DNA from 4 places in the Gracilibacillus xinjiangensis genome. Region 1 is predicted to be linked to each of the others. Evidence: riboswitches for the same ligand, from Rfam matches in the RefSeq annotation. Region 1 holds a riboswitch; each other region holds the start of a gene.
The links. Region 1 has a riboswitch for S-adenosylmethionine ahead of ACFOY7_RS04120 (methionine ABC transporter ATP-binding protein). Riboswitches for the same ligand answer to the same signal wherever they lie in the genome.
Positions count from the first base shown of each region.

Region 2: it holds a riboswitch for S-adenosylmethionine, as region 1 does, so the genes downstream of both, ACFOY7_RS00360 (methionine ABC transporter ATP-binding protein) here and ACFOY7_RS04120 (methionine ABC transporter ATP-binding protein) in region 1, are expected to answer to the same signal.
Region 3: it holds a riboswitch for S-adenosylmethionine, as region 1 does, so the genes downstream of both, ACFOY7_RS13750 (5-methyltetrahydropteroyltriglutamate--homocysteine S-methyltransferase) here and ACFOY7_RS04120 (methionine ABC transporter ATP-binding protein) in region 1, are expected to answer to the same signal.
Region 4: it holds a riboswitch for S-adenosylmethionine, as region 1 does, so the genes downstream of both, ACFOY7_RS06890 (PLP-dependent aspartate aminotransferase family protein) here and ACFOY7_RS04120 (methionine ABC transporter ATP-binding protein) in region 1, are expected to answer to the same signal.

Region 1 is NZ_JBHSDT010000003.1:238,938-244,580, forward strand. It holds gene ACFOY7_RS04105 (glycoside hydrolase family 30 protein) at 1-140, shown strand, start outside; gene ACFOY7_RS04110 (MetQ/NlpA family ABC transporter substrate-binding protein) at 271-1,098, opposite strand; gene ACFOY7_RS04115 (methionine ABC transporter permease) at 1,157-1,819, opposite strand; gene ACFOY7_RS04120 (methionine ABC transporter ATP-binding protein) at 1,809-2,843, opposite strand; SAM riboswitch class I at 2,948-3,053, opposite strand; gene solA (N-methyl-L-tryptophan oxidase) at 3,107-4,249, opposite strand; gene ACFOY7_RS04130 (AbgT family transporter) at 4,463-5,643, opposite strand, start outside.
Region 2 is NZ_JBHSDT010000001.1:66,956-72,598, reverse strand. It holds gene ACFOY7_RS00370 (MetQ/NlpA family ABC transporter substrate-binding protein) at 143-985, opposite strand; gene ACFOY7_RS00365 (methionine ABC transporter permease) at 1,015-1,683, opposite strand; gene ACFOY7_RS00360 (methionine ABC transporter ATP-binding protein) at 1,676-2,701, opposite strand; SAM riboswitch class I at 2,809-2,915, opposite strand; gene ACFOY7_RS00355 (PFL family protein) at 3,032-4,393, opposite strand; gene ACFOY7_RS00350 (ACT domain-containing protein) at 4,409-4,681, opposite strand; gene ACFOY7_RS00345 (Cof-type HAD-IIB family hydrolase) at 4,842-5,570, shown strand.
Region 3 is NZ_JBHSDT010000008.1:509,694-515,336, forward strand. It holds gene ACFOY7_RS13740 (magnesium transporter CorA family protein) at 1-649, opposite strand, end outside; gene ACFOY7_RS13745 (GGDEF domain-containing protein) at 930-2,066, shown strand; SAM riboswitch class I at 2,259-2,371, shown strand; gene ACFOY7_RS13750 (5-methyltetrahydropteroyltriglutamate--homocysteine S-methyltransferase) at 2,465-3,571, shown strand; gene ACFOY7_RS13755 (RluA family pseudouridine synthase) at 3,720-4,397, shown strand; gene ACFOY7_RS13760 (DUF4145 domain-containing protein) at 4,479-5,582, shown strand.
Region 4 is NZ_JBHSDT010000004.1:569,212-574,854, forward strand. It holds gene ACFOY7_RS06885 (GDSL-type esterase/lipase family protein) at 1-845, opposite strand, end outside; gene ACFOY7_RS06890 (PLP-dependent aspartate aminotransferase family protein) at 1,121-2,836, opposite strand; SAM riboswitch class I at 2,916-3,030, opposite strand; gene ACFOY7_RS06895 (Hsp20/alpha crystallin family protein) at 3,199-3,666, shown strand; gene cls (cardiolipin synthase) at 3,734-5,176, shown strand; gene ACFOY7_RS06905 (ABC-F family ATP-binding cassette domain-containing protein) at 5,209-5,643, shown strand, end outside.

The DNA of each region.
Region 1 (5,643 bases):
AAAATCCAGATGGGTCAATTGTTTTAATTGTAGCTAATACCAGTTCCAATACGGAATCATTCCAAGTGAACTACAAAACGGAAGCTTTTAATTATGAAATGGAACCTAATAGTGCGGTAACCTTTAAATGGGAAGGTTAAAGGTGCTGAATTTTAGATTCCCAGCCCATTTAAATCTACTTCTCCGATGATTACAAATAAACCCCCACCTCTACATGTGAACAATGTAAAAAGTGGGGGTTTTCATAAAACGTATTTTTTAAGGCTATTCCTATTGCTCCTCTATTACCTCTTCAATCGGTCGAACCACTGGGACAGCTGCTCCTTCATACTCATCTTCTATGAAGCTCTGTACTTTTTCCGAATGGTAAATGTCAACGATTTGTTGGAACACTTCCTCATTCTTACGGTCCGTATGTGATGCGATGATATTGATATATGGAACACTTTGCTCATCTTCACGGAAAACCGGATCACTTGTTGGATTTAGCCCTGCTGCAATGGCAATATCAGAATTAATAACTGCCGCTGTCGCATCTTGTAATCCTCTGGCAGTTTGGCCTGCTGTTACTGTAACAATATCAAGGTTTTTCGGATTTTCCACGATGCTTTCCACCCCGCCGGAACCATTAAATCCTTCTTTTAATGTAATCAATTCCGCTTTTTCTAAAAGCATTAATGCTCTTCCTAAGTTCGTCGGTTCTTTAGGCAAAATGATTTGCGCTCCATCCCCTATTTCACTTAATTCTTCTATTTTTTCAGAATAGATTCCCATAGGCCAAATAGCTGTCGTTCCTATTGCTGATAAATGTAACCCTTGTTCTTCTTTAAACGAATGAAAGTAAGTAATTGTTTGGAAAGCATTTAAATCAATTTCACCATTGTCTAAGGCAATATTCGGCTGCACATAATCACTAAATTGGATAATTTCAATCTCAATACCCTCTTCTGCCGCCAATTCTTTCACTAACTCCCATGTCGGTGTTTCTGCCGTAGTTGTACCTACTTTCACATTAGTAGAATCAGCAGATCCGTTATTGGAACCACAACCAGTTAAAATAAAAATTATTGCTGCAAAACTAATTAAAAATTTCTTCATATGTTTGAACTCCCCTAAGTTGTTTTTTTATATCTCATCTATTATTGTTATTAATTACTTACGATCTTCTAATTTTCTTAGATAAATAGTTTCCAATTGATTGAATAAGTTGTACCATAATTACGAGAATGATCACAGTAACAACCATAACCTCTGTCTGGAATTGATTGTACCCATATGAAATGGCTAAATCGCCAATTCCACCACCACCTACTGCTCCAGCCATTGCTGTCGCACCAATTAGGCCAATGATAGCAATGGTTAAGGACAGAATTAAAGAGCTTAATGCTTCTGGTAAGAGAAATTTCCAAATAATTTGCCAAGGTGTAGCACCCATTGATTCTGCAAGCTCTATTGTCCCCTGGTCCACTTCCAATAAAGAATTCTCTACTAACCTTCCAATATATGGGGCAGTATAGAATACTAAAGGGACTATTGCGGCAGTCGTTCCAATTGATGTTCCAACAATCAACCTTGTCAATGGAATAATTGCAACAATTAAGATAATAAATGGAATCGAACGTAAAACATTCACGACAATGTTCAATAGGTTAAAAACAGTTTTATTTGCTAAGATCCCCTGATCTCTAGTAATAACCAAGGTAATTCCCAGCGGTATACCAATCAATAAAGATATCAAAAATGCAACAAAAATCATATAAAGTGTTTCATTAAGGGAACCGAATAACTCAGGCCAAAACCATGACCAACTAAATTCCATCTGCCGCAACCTCCCTAATTGTTGTATTTTGTTCTTGTACATACTTAACAACTATATTGACTTCACGAGAATCCCCGATAAATTCGATGATAATATTACCAAACGGCTGACCTTGAATGGTTGTTATCGTCCCATGAATGACATTTACATCAACAGAGAACTTCTTAGCAATGTTTGATAACAATGGGCTATTGGCAGATTCACCTTTGTAGAGAATTCTGTAAACAGAATTAGATGAACCCTTTTCTAAAATGTTCTTCCATGTTGCTTCAGGTAACGCGTCATTTAAGACCGTACGAACAAAACTTTTCGCTATATCTGTTTGTGGAGATGTAAATAGATTTATCGTTGTACCCTGTTCCACTATCATTCCGCCATCTATAACAGCCACTTTATCGCAAATATCCCTTATCACATTCATTTCATGTGTAATTAGAAGTATGGTAATTCCCATTTCATCTCTCACTTGTTTTAACAAATCTAGTACAGCATTTGTTGTATCAGGATCAAGCGCGGAGGTAGCTTCATCACAAAGCAAGACATGTGGATCTGTTGCTAGCGCTCGGGCTATACCGATTCTTTGTTTTTGCCCGCCAGATAGCTGCTCAGGATAGTGATCTGCTTTATCGGCTAAACCGACAAATGAAAGGAGTTTCATCACTTTATCATGAATAGCTTCTTTCGAATATCCTTCCAAAATAAGTGGCATCGCGACATTCCCGAAGGCTGTTTTTGAATGCAACAGGTTGAATTGTTGAAAAACCATCCCTATTTTCTTTCGTTCTGTTCTCAGATCTTTTGCTGGCAGTTTCGTTAAATCTTTGCCATTAACAATGACCCTTCCAGCAGTTGGTTTCTCAAGTAAATTAACACAACGTATCAAAGAGCTTTTACCCGCTCCACTATATCCCACTACTCCATATATTTCTCCTCGTTTTACTTCAAGGTTTATGTTCTTAAGTGCCTCAACTGGATTATCTCCGTCTTCTCCATATAGTTTGCGTATTCCTTCTAGTCTTAACATCAAACCCTGCTCCTTTTCATAAACCGAATAGTAAAATTAATTTTCCCGACAATAAAATTAAAAGAGCCTTTTTTATAATCGAAAAAGGCTCTTTTAATCTAAAAACCTTATCTTTCAGAAAAAATTTCTGCAGGAATTAGCACCTTTCTAAACAATTAGAAGGTTGCCGGATGTCATCGGGCCATGTCCCTCGATCACTCTTGATAAGTATTATATATTTTGGGAAAAACTATTTTCAATCATATATAGAAAGGAGTCGAATGTCAACAGTTTTTCAACCTTTTTATCGAAAACTGTCGAATATTTAACATAGACTCACGATTTCCTGTTACCAATTGACTAAGAATCTCACCGACTGCACTACTAAATTTAAAACCATGTCCTGAAAAACCACACGCAATCACAACATGATCATGTTCAGGATGCTTGTCTATAATAAAATCCTCATCAGGAGTATTTGTGTATGTACATGCTTTCCCTACTTTATGCTCCCCAAGGTCTGGCATATACTGTTTTGCAAAATTGCTAACATCTGCTCTGTCTGCATCACTTGTACCAAAAGGATCGATTGGTTTATCCATATCTCTGGGAGTTCCGCTGTCATGTCGTCCTATCTTCACCCCAGCACCATGTATACTTGGAAAACCATAATACGTACCGATAGGTGATAGAAAAGAAAATGCCGGAAAATTAGTTGAATGGTATTGATCTAAGTTTTCGCCAGTTTCAAACCATGAGAAAGTAGTGCGCAATTCTTGCAAAGGCAACTCTAACCCAATTTGCGGAAGAAGTTTTCTCGTGCCGGCACCTGCCGTTAAAATGAGGGACTTCGCAGTATAATTTTGTTGATTGGCTTTCACTGTTACACTATTATTTTCGATAGAAATTGCTGTAATGTTTGCATCACTTACTATTTCTGCACCATGTTCTAATGCAAGCTTTTTAAATGCACGGATACAATTTTCACTCATCAATACCCCTGAGTCCAGCTCGTAACATCCAATGTACTCATCAGGTACGTTGAAGCCACTCCATCGTTGATTGATTTCATCAGCGGTTAACTTCTCTACATTTAATTTATAACTTTTTGAGCTTTTTAATACATTCTGAATAAACGGGGAATCTGATTCACCGACATTTATCACACCTGTAGGAAGGAAAATATCTTCTCCGGATATATCTTCTAATTCTTTCCATAATTGCTGTGAACGCAATGCCATCTCCACATAACTCTCACCTTCGCCATAAGCATGGCGAATTATCCTCGTTTCCCCATGATGAGAACCAAAGGTATGCGGCGGGCTGTATTTATCGACTAACAACACTCGTTTTCCTTGCTTAGCTAGGTAGTAACCTGCCGCCATACCCATTGATCCCGCACCTATGATAATTACTTCATAATCCATTTATGTACCTCCTGCTGATGCAATTAATCTGTCAACTTGTCCGACCATAGTGAAACGAAATATACTAGGTTTTATTTTGTAATAGTAAACCTTTCTATCATCAAAAGCAACAAGTGGGAAAAAGTAACAACGGGGACATATTGAATTACTTTTTCCACTTTTTTGAGCCTTCGTGGAACTGCCACCCTACTATTAAAAAATATTTAGCCTACTTTATTGGATCGGATAGTGAATCCCCGCGCCTGGCCCTACAGGCAGACCTAACAACATCCAAATAAACAACAAGATAATCCATCCTACAGAAAATGCTGCAGAATATGGAAGCATAATAGAAATTAATGTTCCAATACCAATCTTCTTCTCATATCGCTGAGCAAAAGCAATGATTACCGGGAAATACAATAATAATGGTGTAATCATATTCGTCACAGAATCTGATATTCGGTAAACTAATGTAGTTAATTCTGGTGTATAACCAAGGTTCATCATAATTGGTACAAAGACTGGTGCTAAAATCGTCCACTTAGCTGAAGAGCTGCCTATAAAGAGATTGATAAGCATTGTTAAAAAGATAAATGTTAAAATTAGACCAAATCCGTCAAAGCCTGTCTCCTTTAAAAATTCAGCGCCTTTGAATGCAATCACTGTTCCCATATTTGTTTCCCGGAAGTATGCAATGAATTGCCCTGCAGTAAAAGCTAAAGCAATATAACCGCTCATGCTTGCCATTGTTTTCCCTAATAATTTCGTTAAATCTTTATCGTTTTGAATTACTTTGGAGACAATTCCATAGACAAGACCTGGAACGAAGAAAATAATGAAAATGACAAATACAAGTGAGTCAAAGAACGGGGATTCCATATAGCCTCCATCCCCTCTTAATGGCCCAAATGATAAAAAGGCCATGACTGCTAATGTAATCAGAAAACTAATTGCGGCAAAACGCAGCCCTTTCTTCTCTACTAGAGTAAGCTCATCTACTTGCTCACCCTTTCTCTCCCCTTCATATTTTCCGAGACGTGGTTCGATCACTTTTTCAGTAACTAACGTACCAATGACAGTAACTAATACAACAGAAATAGCGGCAAAGTACCAATTCATCGATACAGTAATTGTATCCGCATATTGCGGGTCAATGGTTCGAGTTGCTTCCGCTGTTAATTCACGCAAAATTGCATCAGTGGAAGTTAAAAACAAGTTGGCGCCAAACCCACCAGAAACACCCGCAAATGCTGCTGCCAGTCCTGCGATCGGGTGACGGCCAAGGCCTAGAAACAATACAGCCCCCAATGGTGGTAAAACAACATAGCCAGCATTAATGGCAAGGCTGGACATGACCCCCGCAAACACAAGTGCAGCTGTTAAAAGTCGTGTAGGAAAGGAGAAAACTGTTG
Region 2 (5,643 bases), on a different contig from region 1:
CAAGTGAATGGTTTAAGAAACTATTTTAGTTACAGCTGGAGAGTTAGGGGAGCTTTCCTATCTAATGTTTACAAAGCAATTCGGTCAAACCAAATACAATATGGATATAAAAAAGCAGGTGATAAATTCACCTGCTTCTTACTTATTCTGTAACCGGGATTACGGAACCTTGGTATTCCTCGTTAATAAAGTTTTGAATTTCTTCTGAACGCAATACTTCTACAAGTCTTAGAAGTGCTCCATTGTTTTCATCTTCACTGCGAGCAGCGATGATGTTTACGTAAGGTGAATCTGTATCTTCGAGAATTAATGCATCTTCTGTTGGTACTAGTCCAGCTTCTAATGCATAGTTTGTATTAATCGCTAACAGTGCATTTGATTCTCTGTCATAAAGCTCCGGAAGAAAACCTGGGTCAATACTTACATCAAATTCTAAATTTAACGGGTTATCTACGATGTCTTCAATAGTAGCAGATTGCTTATCTACATTCTCATCAAGTGTTATTAATCCTTCTTTTTCTAAAAGAGTAAGAATTCTCCCGTGATCTGGTACGTTACGGCTCATAATAAAAGCAGTGCCTTCAGGTATGTCATCTTTGCTAGTAATATCTTGAGAATATATCCCAATTGGCTCAATATGAATTCCGCCTAAATTAACGATATCAAAACCAAATTCTTCTTTTTGCCCTTCAAAGTAAGGAATGTGTTGGAAATAGTTAGCATCGATCGTTCCATTATCAGTATCTTCATTTAAGAAAGTGTATTCCTGATATGTCTCAACAGTAAGTTCAATTCCTTCCTCAGCAAGAATTGGTACAGCTTGTTCCAATAGTTCTGCATGTGGAACACTAGTAGCACCAACTGTAATAGCAACTGGTTCATCCCCATTCTCCCCATCAGTTGCTTCCTCCTTCTCGGAGTTCCCGCATGCTGCTAATACCAAAAATAACAATGTTGCTAATAATAAACTTAACAATTTTTTCATTTTAAATCATCCTTTCAACTATTTTATATTTATCTTTTATCAACCATTTTCGATAGTAAATCACCTATAAATTGTAAGATGAAGACAAGGAAAATGATAAGAATAGTACACAATAGTACGACATCAAAATCTCTTCTTAAAAAGCCTTTCATATAAGCCAAATCACCTAAGCCTCCAGCGCCTATGACACCAGCCATTGCTGTATAGCCTATCAATGCAATACTTGTGACAGTTAAACCAGATATTAATGCAGGCATAGATTCTGGCAATAAGACTTTAAATATTATCGTATGTGCTTTTGCTCCCATTGATTTAGCTGCTTCCACCACACCTTTATCCACTTCTTTTAATCCAATTTCAACCAGTCTTGCGTAAAATGGAGCTGCTCCAACAATTAGAGCAGGTAAAGCAGCCTTCCAACCTCTGATTGTACCGATTAAAAAATCGGTAAAAGGGAATAAAAGCAAAACTAATATGATGAAAGGGATGGCGCGGAAGACATTAACAACTAGAGCTGTAATAAAATTAATAATTCGGTTTTCCCATAGGTTTCCCTGATCTGTTAAAAATAGTAGCAACCCTAATAAAATACCTAAAATTAATGTGCCAATAACTGCAATGATTGTCATATACAATGTTTCTTGTGTAGCAACCCATACATCTCCTGGAATAACATTCGGAAACCATTCGTTAAGCATGTTTTAACACCTCGACTTCCACTCCAGCATCTTTGATATATTTTATTGTATTTGTTAAAACATCACTTTCTCCATTTAATTCAATATATAATGTCCCAAACGAACCTTCTTGTGTTGGGGTAATGGAACCTTGTAGTATGTTTACTTCTACAGTAAAATTTTTTGCGATTTCACTAATTAGTGCACGCTTTGTATCTTTTCCAATAAAATGAAGTTTAATTACTTCACTATCGCTTCTGTCATTAATAAATTCTGCTAATTTATCTTGTTCATGTTCTAATGGATTTAGTTGCTGAACAAATCTTTTCGTCGTTTTGGATTGCGGTCGGACAAAGACATCTAGTACTTCGCCAGTTTCCACTACTTTACCATTCTCCATTACAGCAACACGATGACAAATCTTTTGAATTACATGCATTTCGTGAGTAATCAGGATAATAGTAAGACCAAGTTTTTGATTAATAGAAACAAGCAAATCGAGGATATCATCTGTCGTTTCCGGATCGAGAGCAGAAGTGGCTTCATCACATAATAAGACTTCCGGGTCATTGGCTAAAGCTCTTGCAATACCTACTCTTTGTTTTTGACCACCACTTAATTGTGATGGATAACTATTTTCTTTACCGGATAATCCTACTAGATTAATAAGTTCAGAAACTTTCTTTTTTACCTCTGCTTTTGAAACACCAGCAATTTCAAGTGGGAATGCAATATTATCAAAGACAGTTCTTGACCACAGTAAATTAAAATGTTGAAAGATCATTCCAATTTTTTGACGTTTTATGCGTAGTTCATTCGCTGCCATTTTGGTAATATCTTTATCATGTATTTTAATAGATCCCGAAGTGGGTTCTTCTAATCGATTTATTAGTCTGATAAATGTACTTTTACCAGCACCGCTGTACCCTATTACACCAAAGATCTCTCCTTGATTTATTGTTAAAGAAACATCATCCACTGCTTGAACACTTTGTTTCTTTGTTTGATATAATTTCTTTAAGTTTTTTATTTGAATCAACTGAATCCACTCCTTTCCTCGCAAGTTAAGACAAGTAATTAGAAAAGAACATAAAAAAGTCCTTTCTGCACAAGAGGACAGAAAGGACTATTGTATCCCGTGATGTCCTCTTATCTTTCAAAGCATACACTTTGTGGAATTAGCACCTTTTAGAACGAATTCTAACGGTTGCTGGGTTTCATAGGGCCAGTCCCTCCACCTCTCTTGATAAGAGTCTATTCTTTTCATTAGTCGATATCATAGCATCTTTCTTAATACTAGTCAATAATACAATAAAAAGTTTGAATTATCTAATTATTCCAATAGTTAAACAATATTATTGTATCAAAGTTAATTGGTTAATGCCTGGATTGGTGCAGGTATTCTCCCGCCTCTTTGGATGAGTTTATCTGAACTGAACTGGTTTACACCAATGATGGGAGCTCGCCCCAATAATCCACCAAACTCTACAACTTCACCAGCTTCTTTCCCTATAACCGGGATCACTCTTACAGCAGTTGTTTTTTTATTTATCATACCAATTGCAGCTTCATCAGCGATTATTGCTCCAAGTGTTTCCGGGCTAGCCTTGCCATCTAATGCAATCATATCTAAACCGACAGAGCATACACAAGTCATAGCCTCTAACTTAGAAAGTGTAAGAGCATTATCTTCAATGCCGCGGATCATTCCATTGTCTTCACTTACAGGTATAAAAGCACCGCTTAAACCACCAACATAAGAACTAGCCATTGCTCCGCCTTTTTTTACCGCATCATTCATTAAAGCAAGGGCCGCTATTGTACCATGTGTACCAACACGCTCTAGTCCAATTTCTTCTAAAATTTCTGCAACACTATCATTCATTGCATTGGTTGGAGCAAGTGACAGGTCCATTATTCCAAATGGTACATTGAGGCGTTCGGCAACAACCCGTCCAATTAATTCTCCTGCTCTAGTGATTTTGAAGGCCGTTTTTTTAATCACATCAGAAACTTCGCCAAGGTCTGCATCTGGATACCTTCTTAATGCATTTAAAACAACACCAGGGCCACTAACCCCTACACTTAGTACTGCTTCACCCTCGCCTGCACCATGAAACGCACCTGCCATAAATGGATTGTCTTCAACAGGGTTACAAAAAACAACTAACTTGGCACACCCAATACTGTTTTGTTCCTTTGTCAATTCTGCCGTTTTTTTAATGATCTTACCCATTTGTGCGACAGCATCCATATTAATTCCAGTTCTTGTAGTTGCAACTGAGATAGATGCACAAACCCTTTCAGTTTGGCTTAATGCTTCCGGTAATGCATCTAACAGGATTTGGTCGCCTTTTGAGATGCCTTTATGTACTAATGCGGAATAACCACCAATAAAATCAATATTCAAATATTTTGCCGCATCATCCAACGTTTTAGCAAGTTCAACTGCTTGTTCTTTTGAAGCAGTTCCAAGTAATTCAGCAACAGGGGAAATGGCAATCCTTTTATTAATGATTGGAACCCCATATTCTTCTGCGACTTGATTTGCGGTTGTTTGTAAATTTTTTGCATATGTTGTAATTTTCTTATACACCTTTTCTTTCAGTTGAGAAAAGTCAGGATCAGCACAATCACGGAGGCTAATACCCATTGTAACTGTTCTTATGTCCAAATGTTCCATTTCTACCATCCGTATGGTTTCCTGGATTTCTGTAAAAGCTATAGCCATTCAACTTCCTCCTTATTAAACACGATGCATTGCTTGAAAAACATCTTCTAATTGAATATTAATTTTAAGTCCAAGTTCTTGTTCAACAGGTTCAAAATTTTTTTGAAGTATACTTAACTTGTTTGGATCATTAATATCAATCAGCATGATCATTGTAAAGAAATCTTGTAAGATCGTTTGACTAATGTCAGAAATATTGACTTTATTTTCTGCTAAGATGGTTGTAACTTTGGCGATAATACCAACCTGATCTTTACCAACAACACTTACTACAGCTCGTTTTTGCATATAAATCACCTCATGAATTCCTTTAATCTCAATATAAATTATAAACATAGTATCAATACCATGTTGCTATAATATACACATTATAACATGAAATAACCTTCGCATTTTTGCTAAATTAGTTGGTATCACATAAAATAAAAAGGGTAAAGGAGGATTCTAAATGAAGGACATTCGGTTAATTGCATTAGATATGGATGGAACGTTACTAAATACGAAACACAAAGTGTCAGAAGCAAATAAGGAAGCAATTATAAAGGCGCGTGAAAAAGGTGTTGAGGTTATCATTTCAACAGGCAGACATTATCAAACAAGTTCTGAAATAGCAAAAGAACTGGACATTCATTATTTAATTACAGTGAATGGCAGTGAAATTTGGACAATGACAGGTGAATTGATTGCCAGACAAACATTAGATGTGAAGGTGATGGAAAAACTTATTGCCCTAAAAGAAGAACACAAGACATGGGCATGGCTGTCATCCATTGATAAAATATGGCGAGGCGAAGTACCTGAAGATGTTAATGCACATGAATGGTTAAAATTCGGTTTTGATACGGAAACTCCAGACGTGAAAGAAAAATTAATGCAGACATTGGGAGAATGGGATGAGATTGAATTAAGTAATTCCAGTCCAACTAATATCGAAGTGAATGCAGCCGGGGTAAATAAAGCAGCAGCGATTGAAATAGTATGTGACCGTTTAGGTATTACTATGGACCAGGTAATGGTAGCTGGCGACAGTTTAAATGATATTAAAATGATTGAAAAGGCTGGGATTGGTGTTGCAATGGGGAATGCGCAGGAAGCTGTTAAAGAAGTTGCAGACTGGATTACAGCCTCTAATGATGAAGATGGCATCGCAAGAGCAATTGAGCAATTTGTGTTATAAAATGCAGAAATTTCAGAAAATAGAATGTAATTACTTGCAGTAGTAAGCAGGATATAATAACTTTATATATGGA
Region 3 (5,643 bases), on a different contig from region 1:
CAATAAGAACCTCATCAAGTAAATCTCTATCTTCCTCAAATATTTTTACTGAATTTGTCCGGACTATTTTTTTTAACACATCATCATTTGCCCTTAATGATGTTAAAAAGTAAACTAAGCTTTTCTCGATCTCCATTAACCCGTAAAGCTGCTTATTGGTTAATGATTTGATTAAATTCTTCTCAATAGCAATACGCTGCTTGTTTAACTGTTGTAAACATTCTAAATATAATGTGGAAATTGAAAGTAAAATTTGCAATGCCAGACGACTTTTTTTCCTAGTAAAAACGTTTGGACGCATTTGTTTTAAAAAGGATACTTCCTTATGGCAAATTGTAATAATATGTGAGTTTGTTAAGATAATACCAATTGGTATCGTAGTATATGAAGTGAAATGCTCTTGATTTTCATATTCAATTGGGAAATCATTAATAATTAGTGTACTGCCAGTGTTTTCATCATGCTCAATTCTTGCTGCTTCTTCTTCATCCAGCGGATTTTCCAAAAATTCGACTGGTACATGACAATATTTCGATATGGTCTTTATCTCCTTCATACTTGGTGCGGTACATTGGATCCAGCTGTTTTCAACAAAATTCTCTTCTCTATTTAATTTCCCCTCGGGTGTCGATAGATATATAGAAATCATAAGTATTCTTCCTTTCTAATAGAAGACTATACCACGGAGAACATACGAGTAAACAAAAATTAAAAGAGCTCATAGTAAAAATTCCATGTGTCGTATATATAACCGCATTATATAGTAAGTTAGCAATAAATAGAGAATTACCGAAATATACTATTCTAAGTAAATCGTAGGATAAAATGTAAAAAAACAATATTATAGAAGATATTAGGTGATAAGGCCTAATGGATTGTGTATAATTAATAAAAGGGTAATGCACGGAAGATAAAAGGATGGGAAACAAATGATAAATGAAAGTCACCAACTTGTTAACAATAAATTGTGGACTGTGAAAGTGCTAAATATCTATTGGATAATGGTATTCATGTCATTTGCAGGGCAAGTGATTGGTTTAATTATCACGATATACTACTTCCCATATTATGTAAAGGAGTATACAATAAGTAAATTACTAATTCCTGCAACTATACAATTAGCTGCAATGGGATTAACTAGTTACTTTATTAAGGTAAAAGGGGTAAAAGGTGCTAGAATTTTGACATTTACGGGCACGATATCTGCACTGGCTATCATTATCAGTCACCCTTCTGTACCAGGACTCCAGGTTCTGATGTTGCTGCCAATGGCTGCCATATTAATTTATTTGGATCAGAAAAAACTTAAATTTAGTTTGATTGTAAATCTTATTGGTTTGTCTTCCATTTATTTATTGCCATCAATTCGAGCTGCTGTATCTGTATATGAATATTTTGCTTATATCTTTGTTTTATTATGCAGCTACTTCGTTTTTCTGTTCATTCTATCCAGGGTAAATGAAGTTCTAGAGATGCTGCATAAGACTACAGAGAAGGAGCGGGAATTAATGGTGAAGAGTACAATGATGGAAAGGCTGACGAAGATTGATGCACTAACAGGGCTTTATAATCATAAAACATTCCATGAATATCTGGACTTTCTATATGAACAAAGTATAGTTTATGATATGCCGTTGCAATTAGCTGTTATTGATATTGACAATTTTAAAAGGGTAAATGATAAATATGGACATAGTAATGGGGATATTGTATTAAAGCGTGTGGCAATTGCCATTTCCGAAAAAGTAACAGAGGATGATATTGTTGCCAGGTATGGGGGGGAAGAATTTGCTGTATTACTGACAAACAAACAGTTAGAAACAACCTATAGTTTGTTAGAAGAAATTCGTTGTCATATTTCTGAACAGTTTCATGAGGAATTAAATGGAAATGTAACGGTTAGTATTGGCTTGAAACACCTCGAGAAACACTTATCTAAGGTGGATTTCTTTGATGAAGCAGATGATCTTCTATATCGGGCAAAACATAAAGGGAAAAATCAAATTGTCTGTGACCAATTAAATCTAGCATCCTTTAATGAAAAGGCACTAAATGGCCAGCATTAGTAATATATCATTGTTTATGGTTTTTAATATTCTGAATTCTTTGAAAAAAAGTATTGCATTTTATTGAACGATATATTAAACTTACAATCAGTTACTCATAAGTACTAGCTACTGGTTGAGTTACACCATCCATTAATCCGGGATATAAATAATTCCTGGAAATGAAAGTATCATTTTATAAAATTAAATAATTTCTTATCAAGAGAGGCGGAGGGATTTGGCCCTGCGATGTCTCAGCAACCAGTCTATATCGATAGACCCGGTGCTAATTCCAATAGACTGTCAAACAGTCTAAAAGATAAGAAGAATGACTTTTGCTAATGAAAGGCCTTCTTCTTAGAAGGTCTTTTTTGATGCTAATTAAGAAAAGTTAAATGCCAAAAAAAGGAGAATGAACAATGACAACAAAACTAATTACAGCACCATTTAAAGCCGACCATGTAGGAAGTCTGTTAAGACCAGAGAGTCTGCTGAAAGCGAGAAAAGATTTTCAAGAAGGGAAAATCTCCTCAGAACAGTTGCGTGAAGTGGAGAATAAAGAAATTGCACACATTGTTGATAAACAAATTGAAGTAGGTTTAGAGCTTGTTACTGACGGAGAGTTTCGCCGTCGCTTCTGGCATACCGACTTTTTGGAGCATTTAAACGGGATTGAAGGATATGTTCCGGAAGTTGGCTATATCTTTAATGGAGAAGAAGAAACAGAGAGATATAATATCCGCAATAATGGCAAGGTTTCTTTTAATCCAAAACATCCATTTATTCAGGATTTTAAAGAATTTAACGAAATTGTTGACGGAAGAGCGGTTGCTAAACAGACAATCCCTAGTCCGAATCAATTATTTAATGAAGGAATTCGCAATGCTTCTATTTATCCAGATATTGAAGAATTTGCAAAAGATGTGATTCAGGCATATCGTGATGCAATCAAAGCATTTTATGATGCGGGTGTTCGTTACCTTCAATTTGATGATGTGTATATTGCAGGACTATCTTCACCAGATATCCCGTTTAATGACGGAGAATTTTCAAGAGATTACTTAATTGATTTGGCATTACGTGTTGTAAATGGCGTACTTGAAGACAAACCTGGTGACCTTATTGTAACAACACACCTTTGCCGTGGAAACTATCGTTCTAACTGGGCATTTGAAGGCAGTTATGACTTAATTGCACCGACATTATTCGCAAAAGAAAAAGTGAACGGCTTTTTCCTGGAGTATGATGATGAACGCTCAGGCGGTTTTAAACCATTAGATCATATTCCGAACGGCGGAGCTCACGTTGTACTTGGACTGATTACTTCAAAGAATGGAGAATTAGAGGATAAAGAATTGATTAAAGCTCGTGTAGAAGAAGCATCCAAATATGTTCCATTAAATCAGCTGTGTTTAAGTCCTCAATGCGGCTTTGCCTCTACACACCATGGGAATAAATTAACAGAAGAAGACCAATGGAATAAATTGAAGTACATTGTAGATTTAGCAAAAGAGATCTGGGGATAAAATGGTTTACACGCCTTTGTTGCATTAGAAGCGACAAAGGCTTTTTTATTGGTAAGAGCAAAAGAGATTTTGGACGAGACTATTTTAACTAGGTATAATTTATGGTATGATCGAAGACATCAATAAAAAAAAGGAGTCTGGAGATACTATGGAGATTCCGATTCTGCATGAGGATAACCATCTGCTTGCTGTCGAGAAACCTGTTAACGTTCCAGTTCAAGCAGATCGCTCACAAGATGAGGATCTGTTAAACATATTAAAAAAAGATATCAAACAACGTTATCAGAAACCGGGGAATGTATATTTAGCTTTAGTGCATCGATTAGATCGGCCTGTTGGCGGTGCCATGGTATTTGCTAAAACATCCAAAGCGGCATCCCGATTATCTGATGCGATTCGAAGAAACTCTGTCACTAAGCAATATTTAGCGGTGATTCATGGCTTGCCCTATAAGAAGTCTGGCAGATTAGAGGATTATTTAGTAAAAGATCGACAAAAAAATATAGTCAGGACAGCTTCGGAAAGGGAGACAAAAGCGAAAAAGGCGGTATTGGACTATCAAGTTCTCGAAACATCCAATAATTTTAGTCTAGTGAAAGTTGATCTGCATACAGGTCGTCCTCACCAGATAAGAGTTCAATTTGCCTCACGTGGTTTCCCTCTCTTCGGTGATCAGAAATATGGAGCAAAAGTCAATAAACCAGGACAACAAATTGCATTATGGTCCCATTGTATTGGATTTGACCACCCAGTAAAAAAAGAAGAAACCTATTGTGACTCCATCCCGCCAAATGATTATCCCTGGAATTTATGGGAAGCAATATAGTATTGGAGAGTAACTATCTTTTGATAGTTGCTTTTATTTGTCTTATAAACTATTAAAAGATTGATCGAGAGGTTAGGTATTATGAAACAGAAAAAGTATTTTTATTATTTTCTTCAGGAGATATCCTTTGAGTTAGCTCAAATTGCCAGAGAACTAGAATACAGTGTATTTACTAGTCCCAGAACAATGCTCACACATGCCCGAGTATTTGTTGAGGGAGTTATCCAGCATGTTTTTCATTTAGAAAAGATATCAGAATATGAAAAGACAGGCTTAAATGATCGAATTCATTGTTTAGTGGATCAAGGTCTTATCCTGAAAGAACAAAGTGATGCAATGCATAATATCCGCTTGCTAGGTAATGATGCAGCACATCAAACAAGAAATTTCCGGTTTTCAGAAGCATTATCTGCGTGGGAATCACTCTACATTGTGATTAAATGGTATGTAGAAACATATGGCTCTGCAACAGTGGAAGTCCCTGAATATAAAGATCCATCAATAGAACAAGCGCACACTTACGATATTCAGGAAATTCATTTACGGTTGAAAGAATTAGAGGACAATTTGACGATTCAAATTAATCAAGTAACAAATCCTGATAAGGAATTAGAAAAACACCAGAATGTACCTATAGCGGAAACTGTACTTCTTCCAGGTGATACAACGATTCGAGTCATCCAGTATAATAATGAGCAAATAGAGATTCCTTACTTTCTTCGAGATGCATTTTTATTGCCTCAAAGGTTCCCAAGTGCAGAACGATTTATGATTGCATTAGGTGGTGTCCAACAGGGACGGGTTATGAGTGAGTTACCTGCCAGGATTAATGGAATGTCGAAACTTGTGAAACGGTATAAAGAAGAAAATGAAGCATACTTCTTTTCAGATCTGAAACAATTCGTTGAGGAGGAGAGGATTCGGCGAAATGTTTTTCAGCAGCACCCTGGCGAGTTGTTTTTATTCTTTCGTTCAGAATATATAATTATGACCGATGGTTTAGCCACTACACTCTTAACGGAAGACAATTTCAGCGGCTTCCCTAATTTCCTCAGACAAATGCATGAAGATAATATTAACAAAGTAGGACAGCTGCCACAAGAACTTTTAGTCCTTGCCAAATACGATAGAGTAGGGGTAGGAACGGTAGAAAAATTATTCCGCCAGTTAAAAAATTTTCAATAATTGGATGCGTATTTTCAGTCAATTACAGTGATATGTAGTATGACAAAACGGATAATTAATT
Region 4 (5,643 bases), on a different contig from region 1:
AAATTGTCTTCTGCAAACATATTTTCAGATCTGTTTTGAAAAATATCCTGCATTGGGATGAATGTTACCTTGTCATAATTGTTGGCAATCATTCTACTTTCGTTATTCCATCTTGTTAGTATTACTTCTAATTCTTCAATTTCACTAAAGTATTGTTCAAAAGGGTTAAAGAAACCTAGCAGATAGATTTCTGTATCTGGTTGAATTTCAAAAACTCTATTGATAATTTGGCCCAAACGGTCTTTATAAGGCCCTCTCTCTTCAATGAAAGGTTCCTCCGTTAAATCAATAAAATTATCCTTCAACACTTTCATAATGTCGTTTGCTCCAATGGTGATAAGCACGATATCAGCATCTTCAATCGATGTGACAATTTCTTCATTTTCTAAACGTTTCAACAATTGATCTGTTCGATTTCCCCGCTTACCGAAATTATCGATGGTAACCTTTGCTTCTTCGTTGTCGAAGTGTTCTTCTAATACACCGACATATCCACCGTTATCCGTTTCATCACCAACACCTTGAGTCAGTGAATCGCCAATTGCGACAATATGTGTATCTTTCTTGAAGAAAGTTAATGCATCAATAAAAACATCCTTCATTGCATCACCAAAATTTTCCGTTTCCTCTTCAATTTCTTCTTCCAGCTCTTGTGAAAGGTTTTCATTGTCTGATTCCTGATCATGATCATCTATATTTAGTTCATTCGTTTCTGTCTGATTCGTGTCAGGAGAGGATGTTGATATATTGTCTTGATTATTAGTACCGAAATCTATTATTATCAGCGCACTGGCTGTACTGCCTATTATTAATAGGACAAGCAAACTTATGAGGATTTTTTTCATTGCACACACCTTCGATTAGACATTCTTAGATTGTTCTACTGTATATTTCTATACCCATCTTTCTTGTTTTTCACACGTTATAATATATGCATCAAACAGGGAAAACATGTGATATGTAATTTGCCAGGGCAAATGCTTAAGGGAGTTCATTCACTGCTCTGGCAATAATAAATGAGTGTATTTTATCACAGTAAGCAATCCGGGTAAACAGAAATAACCGTGAATCAATAAAGATCCACGGTTATTCTCTCTTGAATAACGGATAGGGAAGGGGATTACTCTCCACGGCGTAAGCGGTCAGCCTCTTGGTAAGGACAACGGTTTTCTACAATAATTTGTCCTTTTGCTTCCGCATTTGCTTTAATTGTGCTATCAGCTTCTTCTCTAAACCACACGATTTTAGCTTTGCCCGAAACTAGATTCGGATTATTAGATTCTACTACTAATACTATATCAATGTCTCCTTCTGCATCGGAAGGGTTACTAACTGCTGGAACACCATAAAGGGTGCTTTCCTGTTCACTGACAGGTGTAATTTGAAAACCTAGCTTTTGTAAATTAGCAACAGTATTTGCAGCCTCCTCACTATAGCCTACTACTGCAATATTTTTTTGGCGGATTCCGGCATTCTCTCTGGCATATGGTGAAGATAACGCCCATACAATCGCTTTTTCAGCATCTATTTTAATTGTCGGTTCACTATTTGTTGCTTTAGCAATTGCTTGATCTAAGTCTTTAATAATATCATCAGCTGTTTCAATCCCGACAGATAAGCGGACAAGTTCTTCTGTCACACCAGATGACTTTAACTGTTCTGCGGATAATTGTTGATGAGTTGTTGAGGCGGGGTGGATAATTAATGACTTCGCATCACCAACATTTGCAACATGTGACCATAACTGGATGTTATTAATAATACCACGTCCAGCTTCTCTGCCACCCTTGATTCCGAAAGTAATGATGGAACCAAAATGATTGCGTAAATACTTTTTCGCTAATTCATGTGAAGGGTGATTTTCTAAACCTGGATAATTTACCCATTCAACTTGTGGATGATCATTTAAATATTCTGCTACCGCTTTTGTATTTTCGCTATGACGTTCGATACGCAAATGCAATGTTTCTAGCCCTTGTAAGAAATAAAAAGCATTCTGCGGGCTTAGACATGCACCAATATCACGTAATAACTGCACACGCAATTTAATGGCGAAGGCAGGCGGTCCAATATCAATACCGAAACGAATGCCATGGTATGTTTCGTCAGGTTCAACAAAACCTGGAAACTTGTCGCTGTTCCAATTAAACTTGCCACTATCAACTACTATGCCACCTATGGTTGTTCCATGACCTCCAATCCACTTTGTTGCGGAATGGACAACGATATCTGCACCCCATGCAATTGGTTTACATAGATATGGGGTAGCAAAAGTATTATCAATAATAAGCGGGATACCATTTTCATGTGCGATATCAGCAACAGCTTCAATATCGAAAATATTTAAGCTTGGATTAGTAATAATTTCTCCGAATATTGCTTTTGTTTTAGGTGTGATCGCAGTGCGGAAATTCTCTGGATTCGATCCATCGATAAATTTCACATCAATTCCATACTTTGGTAACGTTTTGTTAAATAAATTGAACGTTCCTCCATATAAATTACTGTCAGCAAGAATTTCATCACCTGTATTTGCTAGATTCAGAATGGCTAGAGTAATTGCCGCCATTCCAGAGGATGTGGCAACAGCAGCAACACCATCTTCCAGTAATGCCACACGCTGTTCGAATGCATCAACTGTAGGATTCATAATTCGCGAATAAATATTGCCAGGTTCTGCTAGAGCAAATAAGTTCTGTGCATGTTCTGTGTCATTAAATACATAAGATGTTGTCTGGTAAATAGGGACAGCACGTGAATTAGTGGCAGGATCTACTTGTTGGCCGCCATGAAGCAATGATGTTTCATTGCCTGTAAAATCGAATGAATGTGTCATAATACCCCTCCAATTAATATGTAATAAAAAAACCTCTTCTTATCCAGGTAAGAAGAGGTTTGTGTTAACTTATATCCTCCTCTTATCTTTCAGGTTTGCACCTGTAGGAATTAGCACCTTTTCAACTTGGATGCTCCAAACTGACGGTTGCCGGGCTTCAACGGGCCTAGTCCCTCTGCCTCTCTCAATAAGAGTCTATTAATGAAATTATTAATCATATTATAAGTGAAAAGAATGTAAGCGTCAATCATAATGATCAATTTTTGCAATCAGCTCCATTAATTTTTTTAGGCAAATACCTATTACACTCTCTTTACAGGTGCATAGACTAGTATAAAAATAAAAAAAGAAAGGTGATAAAAATGGATAATAAAGAAAAAAGATCAGAACGACTCCCGGTTTGGGGAGATGAACTAATTAGAAAGCTGGATGCATTTATCTACGATAAACCAACACGAAATATTATGGGGACAATTGACCAGTTTTTTGAAAGAGCAAGAGGCCCTGAGAGAATTCCGGCAGATATTTTAGAAACAGAAAAAGAATGGCTGGTCCGTGTTGATTTGCCTGGTGTTAAGAAAGAACAGATTCAGTTAGCTGTTCATGGAAGTCAACTATTGATAAATATTTCGCATAAGGAAGAAACCGAGCATTATGATCAAACGTATCACTATTACAGAAAAGAGAGAAAAGAACAGTATAAGGAACGAACGATTACATTACCATACATGATTGATAAGGATAAAGTCAAAGTAACGTTTACTAATGGCGTATTACAAATCAAAGGTCCAAAGAATAGTCCAGACGAAAAATACTTGTCCATTGATTAACGAAGTGTTGATTCGCTCGTATTAGGGAAAAGTATGCTATATTAAGACAAGGAAAGGGGGGCATCAGATGGGTGTTTATCAATTAGTAATAAGTTTTCTTTTAATTTTTAATATTATATTATCTTTAGCGATCATCTTTTTAGAGAGAAAAAATGCAACATCAACATGGGCATGGATTATGGTTTTAACATTCATTCCTATTTTTGGATTTATTCTATACTTAATTTTCGGTCGAAAGCTTAGTAATAAGACGATCTTTACATGGGATACAAAGAGTAAATTAGGTGTAAAAACAGCTGTACAACACCAATTGAGAGAGATTGAATCAAAACAGTTTCAAGTAAATGATGAAAGAATGCATGCATATGAGGATTTGTTTTACTTACATTTACGGAACAATGATGCCATCTTCTCACAAGATAATGATGTAAAAGTGTTTACTGATGGGAATCGGAAGTTTAATGCACTAATAGAAGATATTGAGAAAGCAAAAGATCATATTCACTTAGTTTACTATATTGTGAGATCAGATCATTTGGGACAGCGGTTAGCGGATGTGCTGATGAGAAAAGCGCAAGAGGGTGTGGAAGTAAGGTTTCTGTATGATGATATGGGATCAAGGAAGTTAAGCCGGAAATTAATACGGAAAATGCGTCAAGCAGGGGCAGAGGTGGAAGGATTCTTTCCCCCATTAATTCCAAAAGTTAATCTGAAAATTAATCATCGGAATCACCGTAAATTGGCGATCATTGATGGAGAAATCGGCTATATCGGTGGTTTTAATATTGGTGATGAATATTTAGGTGTTGATAAACGATTTGGTTATTGGCGGGATACCCACTTAAGGGTTGTTGGCAGTGCAGTCAACCATATGCAAACACGTTTTATTCTTGATTGGAATCAGGCTTCTCGCAATGACATTGATTACCATAAGCGTTATTATGCAACAAAGCCTGCAGGTAAAATTGGTATGCAAATTGTTTCAAGCGGTCCTGATTCGGAGTGGGAGCAAATTAAGCATGGCTATATGAAAATGATTATGTCTGCAAAGAAATATATTTTTATCCAAACACCGTATTTTATTCCAGATGAGAGTCTGCTAGATGCATTAAAGATAGCATGTTTGTCCGGTGTTGATGTTAGAATTATGATACCGAACAAGCCTGATCACCCGTTTGTCTATTGGGCAACATACTCTTATATTGGTGAATTACTGAAAGCAGGGGCAACGGTTTATATTTATCAGAAGGGATTCTTACATGCTAAGATGATTATAGTAGATGGAGCCATTGCATCTGTCGGAACGGCAAATATTGATGTAAGAAGTTTCCGTCTGAACTTTGAGGTGAATGCTTTTATATATAATGAGACATTGGCAGAAATGCTTGTGGATGAATTTGAGAAAGATATGGAAAATGTAACACAACTAACTTATGCGCTATATCAAAAAAGGCCGTTATGGATTCGATTTAAAGAATCGGTATCACGGTTGATATCGCCTATTTTATAATCAGGAATGTCTGAAAGAAGGAGTTGACCGCATTGCGAGGCTTGAAAGTAGAAGGATTAACAAAAACATATGGGGAAAAAGTGCTTTTTGACAGTATCACTTTCTCCGTAAGTGAGAATGACCGGATCGGGTTGATTGGTGTAAATGGAACAGGGAAATCTACATTACTGAAAGTATTAGCAAAATTAGACACAGCTGAATCTGGCGGGATGGACCACCCAAATGATTATCGAATGGAATACTTAGATCAGGAACCGAAATTAGATAGCGGATTATCTGTCCTTGACCAGATTTATTATGGTGAGGCAAAAACAATTGTGACACTACGAAATTATGAGCGGGCTGTATTAGAATTAGAGCGGGAACCGGAGAATACGCACTTGCAGCAAAAGTTACTTCAAATGCAAGCAGAGATGGATCATCTGGATGCATGGGATGCTATGACTGTTGCAAAAACGGTACTGACT